2 regions of the Streptomyces monticola genome follow, and region 2 is predicted to be linked to the other one. Evidence: riboswitches for the same ligand, from Rfam matches in the RefSeq annotation. Region 2 holds a riboswitch; the other holds the start of a gene.
The links. Region 2 has a riboswitch for cyclic di-AMP ahead of ACFQVC_RS38995 (M23 family metallopeptidase). Riboswitches for the same ligand answer to the same signal wherever they lie in the genome.
Positions count from the first base shown of each region.

Region 1: it holds a riboswitch for cyclic di-AMP, as region 2 does, so the genes downstream of both, ACFQVC_RS05180 (M23 family metallopeptidase) here and ACFQVC_RS38995 (M23 family metallopeptidase) in region 2, are expected to answer to the same signal.

Region 1 covers NZ_JBHTCF010000001.1:1,253,578-1,257,583, reverse strand. Annotated here, with positions in the region: gene ACFQVC_RS05185 (SGNH/GDSL hydrolase family protein) at 56-883, opposite strand; gene ACFQVC_RS05180 (M23 family metallopeptidase) at 1,153-2,076, opposite strand; cyclic di-AMP (ydaO/yuaA leader) riboswitch at 2,081-2,241, opposite strand; gene ACFQVC_RS05175 (tyrosine-protein phosphatase) at 2,708-3,505, shown strand; gene ACFQVC_RS05170 (DUF6126 family protein) at 3,553-3,726, opposite strand; gene ACFQVC_RS05165 (helix-turn-helix domain-containing protein) at 3,723-4,006, opposite strand, start outside.
Region 2 covers NZ_JBHTCF010000029.1:58,830-62,835, reverse strand. Annotated here, with positions in the region: gene ACFQVC_RS39000 (aldo/keto reductase) at 1-163, opposite strand, end outside; gene ACFQVC_RS38995 (M23 family metallopeptidase) at 343-1,431, opposite strand; cyclic di-AMP (ydaO/yuaA leader) riboswitch at 1,443-1,625, opposite strand; gene ACFQVC_RS38990 (PP2C family protein-serine/threonine phosphatase) at 1,828-3,000, opposite strand; gene ACFQVC_RS38985 (MDR family MFS transporter) at 3,089-4,006, opposite strand, start outside.

The DNA of each region.
Region 1 (4,006 bases), on a different contig from region 2:
CCACTCCCGCTCCCGTGCCCGGTGTCACCTCACCGGTCCCATGGGTGTCGCGCCCTCAGGTCGCCGACTCCAGATGCGACTTGAGGACATAGGGGTCCACGACGCCCTTGGCCGCCACGTGGTCGCCGGAGGACTCGCCGCGCAGCCTGCGCCCGATCCACGGCACCAGGTACTCGCGGGCCCACTGGATGTCGTCGCGCCGGCCTTCGAGGGGGCCGCGCGGCGGCAGCGGCGGCCACTCCTGGTCGGGGTCGGCGGGGACCTCGATGCCGAGGACCTGGGCGGCGCGCAGCGCGACCCGGGTGTGGCCCTCGGGCGAGAGGTGCAGGCGGTCGCCGTCCCAGGCCCGCCGGTCCTGCACGGACTTGAGGGACCACAGGTCGAGGACCGGGCAGTCGTAGCGGTCGGCGATGGCCCGGACATGGGCGGTGTACGTGGCGACCTTGCCGCGCAGATGGCGCAGGACCGGGACGCCCCGGGTGTCGAAGCCGGTGGTCACCATGACGGTGCCGACGGACTGCTTGAGGTCGGCGACGGCCCGCTCGAAGCGCTCGGCCACGTCGTCGGGGTCGCTGCCCGGCCGGATGATGTCGTTGCCGCCGGCGCAGAAGCTCACCAGGTCGGGCGCGAGTTCCTTGGCGCGCGGCACCTGGTCGGCCACGATCTGGTCGAGGAGCTTTCCGCGTACGGCGAGGTTCGTGTACGCGAAGGTGTGCTCGGGGTGCCGGTCGGAGAGCAGCACGGCGAGGCGGTCGGCCCAGCCTACGAAGGTGCTGTCGGGGCCAGGGTCTCCGACGCCTTCGGTGAAGCTGTCGCCGACGGCCGCGTAGGAACCGAGGTCGGAACCGCCGCTGCGGATGAGGGGTGTCGAATCGTCTGCCACGTCGGCATATCTTTCACCTCCCTAAGTGACCTACGCCACCGTAGGTGGGGGTTGACGGCTGGTGAGATATGACACCGGTAAAGAGTCGATCAAGTAGGAATAGGCCGGACTGCCCGTATTACTCCGGCTTGGCCGACCGACCCTGCCCCCCCCCGCTGGGCGCCCGCCGGTCGCGCACATGGCGACGGCCGGAACTCCCGCAGGAATTCCGGCCGTCGCCACATCACCGTCACTCGCGCCGGACGAACGGGCGAGAGAGGTCGTACGGGTCAGAGGGAAACGCCGTGCGAGCGCAGATACGCCATCGGGTCCACGTCGGAGCCGTAACCGGGACCGGTCCGAATCTCGAAGTGCAGATGCGGTCCGGTCGAGTTACCCGTCGAACCGGACAGGCCGATCTGCTGGCCGCCGCTGACCGTCTGGCCGGTGGACACATTGAGGGACGTCATGTGGGCGTACTGCGAGTAGTGCCCGTCGGCGTGCCGGATGACGACCTCGTTGCCGTACGAGCCGCCCCAGCCGGCGGAGACGACGGTGCCTTCGCCGACGGACTTGATCGCCGTGCCGGACGGGACCGAGAAGTCGGTGCCGGTGTGATAGCCGCTGGACCACATGCCGCCGGCGGTGCGGTACGAGGTGGAGATCGCACCCTCGACCGGGGCGGTGAAGCCGTTCGCGGCGGCCGCGGGCTCGGCCTCGGCGGCGCCGCCGTCGCCGTCGGACTGCGCGGACTTCGACGGGGACGCGTCGCCGGATTCGGCCTTCTTCGGCTCGCTGTCGGGCTTGGCCTCAGCCTTGGCGGCTGCGGCGCCGACCGTCAGCTTCATTCCGGGAAGGATGTGCGCGGGGTCACCGCCCACGGCCTTCCGGTTGTCCTTGTAGAGCTGCTTCCAGCCGCCGTCGACATTCAGTTCGTCAGCGATCTTGGAAAGCGAGTCGCCCGGCACCACGGAATAGGTCTCGGCGTCGGCCTTCTCGGCGGCCTTCGAAACGGCGGCACCGGGAACGGCCGCCTTGGCGGACTGCGGAATACCCGCCGACGCGGGAACGCCGGCCGCTGCGGGGGCGGCGGCGTGGGCGCCGGTGGCACCGAGAAGCGGCAGCGCGAGCGCGGCTCCTCCGGTGCCCGCGGCGGCGAAACCACGGCTGAGCCGCTGGGTCTTGGGACGGCGGTGCTTACCCTTCGCGGGCATGACGGATTCCTCTCCGGCGCCTGCGAGGTGAGCTGTCGGGTTCGGACTGGAGATGCCCGGCCGCGTTTTCACGCGACTTCACCCCAAGCCGCTCCGGTGGACCGGATCCGGCGTCTTACCGTGGGTCCCCCGCTCCTGCCGTACACGGGTGGGTGTGCGGAAATCCGAGCGGCGGCAGGATTGGGCGTCCGCCCGGACGTCGGCGACCGTAATCGAGCGCGAAGCGAATCGACAAGCATTCAATTCCCGGGCTATTGCACGGTGATGATCCATTCCCGGAATTCCCGTCACACTCCGTACAGAATTGATCTTTACCGTTCCCTTACCCTCGGAAAATGCTCCGGCGGATCACCACGCACCGTCACGACTATGATCCCGCTCACCAAGGAAGGCGCCAGAGGCCTTTAGTCCAGGGCCAGTTACCACGAACGTCCTGAATCAGCCCTGAATCGGTCATTGAGGACAAGTCGCCTTGGCTGCCTTGACTGACCGTGCATCAGTCCGTAGCAGAGACGTCCCCCGCAGGCAATTCCAGCAGGCAGAACGATTGATTGCCCCGGGAATGCATGTCGTATCGTCGAAGCCGCGCCCGCCGACGAGTCGCGTCGGCGTCCGAATGGGAGGAGCCCCCGTGACGCAGCAGGTCCCGTCGACAGAGCCCGAGCTCGCAGGAGTGCGCAACTTCCGCGACGTGGGCGGGCTTCCGACCGTGGACGGCAGGCGGGTGCGGGCGGGCCGGCTCTTCCGCAGCGGTCACCTCGCGCACGCCACCGCGGCCGACGCCGCCTTCCTCACCACCCTCGGCCTGCACACCATCTTCGACTTCCGCAATGCCGCGGACCAGAAGCTCGAGGGCCCCGACGTCGAGCTGCCCGGCGTGCTCAATGTGAATCTGCCGCTGACCGACCCGGCCGACGGCGCCGAGTTCTGGAAGATGGTCCGCGACGGCGATCTGGAGCAGCTGCGCTCACTGCTGTCCGACGGCCGGGCCGCGAACCGGATGGTGGAGTCGTACCGCGCCATCATCACGCAGCGCACCTCCGAGCACAGCCGCGTCCTGCACGCCCTCGCCGACGACAGCGTGCCGGCCCTGATGCACTGCGCGGCCGGCAAAGACCGTGCGGGGCTGTCGATAGCGGTCACCCTGCTCGCGGTCGGCGTCGAGCGGTCCGCGATCGAGGCCGACTACCTCGAGTCCAACGCCTCGCACCGCCGCTACAAGGTGCACCGTTCGAGCACCTCGGCCGATGCCATGTCGCCCGAGGTCATGGAGCTGCTCAGCCCGCTCTTCGACGCCCGCGCCGAGTATCTGGCCGCCGCCTTCGACGCCATCGAGGAGACCTGGGGCAGTGTCGAGCGGTATGTCACCGAGGGCCTGAAGGTCACCCCCGAGGTGCGCCAGCGCCTGCGGGACAACCTGCTCGACTGAGACCGCTCCCGGCCGGCCGGGCGGGAGCGGATTCCGGGTCCCGCCCGCTACTGGTTCTGCGCGCCCAGCGTGAACAGCAGATAGACGAAGGCCGCGAAGAGATGGCCGACGGCCACGTACACGATCAGGCGGACCCACAGTCCACGGGGGAACTTCTCCTCCATGGAACGGCGGGCGGGCTGCTGCGGTTCGGGCTCGGTCATCGGTTCGGGCTCGGTCATCGCGGGTCTCCCGGGCTTGTGCCGCCGCCGAGGCACAGCGCGGTGGCCGGACTCTGCAGCAGCGTATGAACGAAGAGCAGCTCCACCCCGTGGCGGTCCGCGGCGGCGATCCGGTGCGGGGTGAGCGAGTCGAAGTGCGCGCTGTCACCGGGCGCGAGGACATGGACGGCAGCGGCCAGATGCAGCCGCAGCCGTCCCTTGAGGACATGCAGCCACTCCTCGCCGGGATGCACCCGCACGATGTCGCCCTGCGCGCCGTACGGCACCTTCACCCGCAGGG
Region 2 (4,006 bases):
AGTAGGCGTCGGCGGTGTCGATGAAGTTGCCGCCGGCCTCGGTGTAGGCGTCGAGCACGGCGAAGGAATGCTCCTGGTCGGCGGTCCAGCCGAAGACATTGCCGCCGAGTGCCAGCGGGAAGACCTCGAGGTCGGAGGAGCCAAGGGTGCGCAGAGAAGTCATACGGTGATCAACAACCGCCGCCTGCGGGGATATTCCGGACAGGAACCCGCAGGGGCCCGGACAGGACCCCGCAGGACGGCGCCGTTGAAGACATGCCTCACCTCACCGATGGCATGCCTTGGACCGACAGCCCTGACGTCGGGGGGTAGGCCGCCAGGACTGCCGGAATCCAGGTGATGTCAGGGGTTGAGGCCCTTGCTCTGCAGCCATGCCGCCGGGTCGACCAGCTCGCCGCCGGACTTGACCTCCAGGTGGAGGTGCGGCCCTGTGGAGTTGCCGGTGGAGCCGACACGGCCGATGACATCGCCGGTGGTGACCTTCTGGCCCACGCTGACGTTCATCGATGACTGGTGGTTGTACGCGATCTCCGTGCCGTCCTCGAGTTCGAGGACGGTGCGGTAGCCGTAACTGCCGGACCAGCCCGCTTCCTTGATGGTGCCGGTGTGCGTCGCCTTGATCGGCGTACCGGTCGGAGCGGCGAAGTCCAGGCCCGTGTGGTAGCCGGAGGCCCACATGGAGCCGGCCTGGCCGTAGGTGGTGGAGATCGTGTACGAGGAGAGCGGGAGCACAAAGCTCCTGGCCAGCTTGGCGAGGCGCTCGGCCTCCGCCTTGCGGCGGGCCTCTTCCTCCGCCTTGCGCTTGGCCTCGGCGGCCTTGCGCTCGGCCTCGCTCTGCTGCGCCGCGGCCTTCTCGGCGGCGGCCTTGGCGGCGGCGTCGGCCGCGGCGGCCTGCTCGGCGGCGGCCGCTTCGTCCTGCTTGGACTCGGCCTGCTGCATGATGCGGGTGCGCAGGGCCTCGCCGGCGTCGGCCGACTGGGCCTGCGGCTCGCCCCCGATCTCGGCGACCGGAGTGGCGGCGGATGCGGCGGTGGCCTGGGTGACCCCCGAGAACCCGGAGTCGTCACCGGAGTCCGAAGACCCGGAGTCGTCGGATATCAGCGAACCGACGCCCGGCAGCGACTCGGCCTCGGGCAGCGAGTCGGTGACACCCGAGAGGTCGGGCAGGGATATCGGTACCGGAGGACGGTCCTTGGCGGTCGCGATGCCGCCCGCTCCGACGGCGGCGATGACGCCGACGCCGAGGACCGTGGAGCTACGCGCGAAACCGCCGCGCTGCTTGCCGACGCGGTGCCTGCCACGTACGGGGCGAATGGACTCCTCGGTGGGGTTCCACTCTTCCCAGGGCTCCTCGTCGTAGCCGAACTCATGGTCGGCGTCCGGAACATACGAGGATTCGGCGGTCCTGCTTCGGCCAGACGGGGTCGCCACGGGGGCGCACTCCTTTCCTTCCTTCTCGCCTACCGGGTTAGCTGACGGGTTCGGAACAGGAAGGTTTCCTACGGGCGCCTCGGTGCCGTGACCATCTCTGCGGACTCCGCAGTGGACAGTCCCGGCGAAGGTGTCCGATTCACCCCAAGTTGGTGGTTCCCCGGCTCCCTTGCGGGATTAAGCGTGTGCGCACGGAGCCGACTCTTGTGACGGCTGGGACGACCGCGCTGCGTTATCGAACGTTAATAGACAGCGGTACCGGATTCCAAGCTGTTCCGGCTGATCGTTCATGGCTATGGCCAGGGCTTAATAGGACACGAGGGGGCGGAACCGGGCGAGTTGACCCGCGCTTACCGCGATTCTTTGGCCTCCCTTTTGCTGACGGTTCGTCAGTTGTTATGCGGAGGGCTGCTCTTCCCTCACTGAGGGTGAGGGTGCGGGCCGCCGTACCGCGAGCAGCGCCATGTCATCGGTCGTCCCACTGCCCCCGGTGTGCGCTCGTACCTCATCGGCCACAGTGGTGAGCAGAGCGTCGGGCTCGGCGAACATCCGGCCCCTGAGGCGCGCTGCCGGGTTGTAGAACGCGCCCTGCTCGTCACGCGCCTCGGACAGGCCGTCCGTGTAGAAGAGCAGCGTGGCCCCGCACGGAAAACCCGCCTCCTCCGCGTGGTCCGGCCAGGTCCCCAGGTCGCCCATGCCGAGCGGCAGCGCCGCCTGGGCGGGGCGCAGCACCCGCAGCACCCCGTCCGCGTAGAGCATCAGCGGCTCCGGGTGGCCGCGGTTGATGAGGCGTACGGCCTCCTGCTCGTGCGGCAGCTCCGCGAGCACCGCGGTCGTGAAGCCCTCGAAGGCGTCGAGGCCGTCGCGCCGGGTGCCCTCACGCGCGAGGGCCCGTTCCAGGCGCTGTGCCACCGCCTCCAGGGTGGCCTCCTGCTCGGCGGCCTCGCGGAAGGCACCGATCACGACCGCGACCGCCTCGACCGCGCCGAGCCCCTTGCCGCGTACGTCGCCGACGATCAGCCGGACGCCGTGCGGGGTGTCCTGCACCGCGTACAGGTCACCGCCGATGAACGCGTCCGCCTGCGCGGCCTCGTACCGCGCGGCCACCTCGAAGCCCCCGATCCGGCCATCGGGCTCGGGCAGCACGGCCCGCTGGGCGGCCTCGGAGATCTCCCGCGCGGAGGCCAGCTTCTCGCCCCGGTGGCGTACGACGACATTGATGAGGACGGCCAGGGCGGCCACGGTGATCACATTGACCAGTTCCGTGGCCTCCTGAGGGCGGCCGAGGGTGCCGTAGTGCAGCTGGAGGCCGAGGACGGAGAGCGAGGCGGCGATTCCGGTCAGCAGGGTGGCGGCGAGCCCGAAGAACGGAGCGGCGATCAGCGGCGCCGCCGAGAACAGCGGCGCGGCGGTGAAGCGGGGCGGCGTGAGCAGCGCGGAGATCAGGCCGACCACGACGAGCAGCACCGGCAGGGCGCGTACGAAGGAGTGCGCGTGCGTGAGGTGGGGTGCCTTCCGCTTTCCGTGCTCGTCCGGGTCCTCGCCCGCACTGCCTCCTGGCTGCCCCACCGGTATCTCCTGCCACATCCGCACCGCGGTGGCGGACCTGTGCCGCTCCCCACCCAGGGTTGACGCACCCGGGGCGGGGAGCGAGTCCTCAGCGGCCGTATGAGTTACCCGGCGGGTGCGTGCGAGCGCCCGGACCAGGCTCGCGGATCACATCCCGCACCGTCGCCCCCGGCACCGCAGATCGCCCTGCGGGCTCGTCCTCAAGCGCCGGACGGGCTGGATTTGCCAGCCACCCGCCACGGGCGAGCGACCCCACCGCCAGCGCGCAGGCCCCGCCCAGGGCCGCGAGGATCAGCCAGGTCAGTGCCGGGTTGCCGGTGCGCCGTGACAGGTCGAGCAGTGCGCCCGTGCCCAGGTTCCCCGCGGTGATGCCGATACCGCACACCGTGTTGTAGAGGCCGTAGTGCGTGGCCACCCAGCGGTCCCCCGCGAGGGCCACCACCGTGTCCATCTCGAACGGGTAGAGGACCGCGGTCCCCGCCGCGAGCACGGCCGCGCACACGAGGAGCGCCACCGCACCGCCGCCGAAGGCAGCGGGAGCGAGAAACGCGACCCCCATCAGGCCGAGCCCCGCCACCAGGCACTGGTCACGGGTCCAGCGCCGCTTGCACCAGTCGGTGATCCGCAGCTGCCCGAAGAGCGCGACCAGGCCCGAGACCACGAACAGGGCCGTCGTCACCACGGAGCTGTCCGCGGCGAGCGGCAGCGCCAGATAGACCTGGAAGGACAGGACGTACGAGCCGGTCATCGCGCCGGAGAAGAGCCAGAACGCCTTGTTGCCGAGTACGGTCCGCCACTGGCCGCGCTCCTCGCCCGCGCCCGGGGCCCGGCGGCGTACCGGCAGATACGCGATCTGCACGGCGGACAGGGCTGCGAACAGCACCGCCGAGACACCGCAGGCGAGCCGGAAGTCCACGCCGATCAGGGCGAGCCCGACGAGCGGCCCGAGCAGGATGCCCGCCTGGTAGAAGACGTTGAACAGCGCGAAGGCCTCGACGCGGCGTTC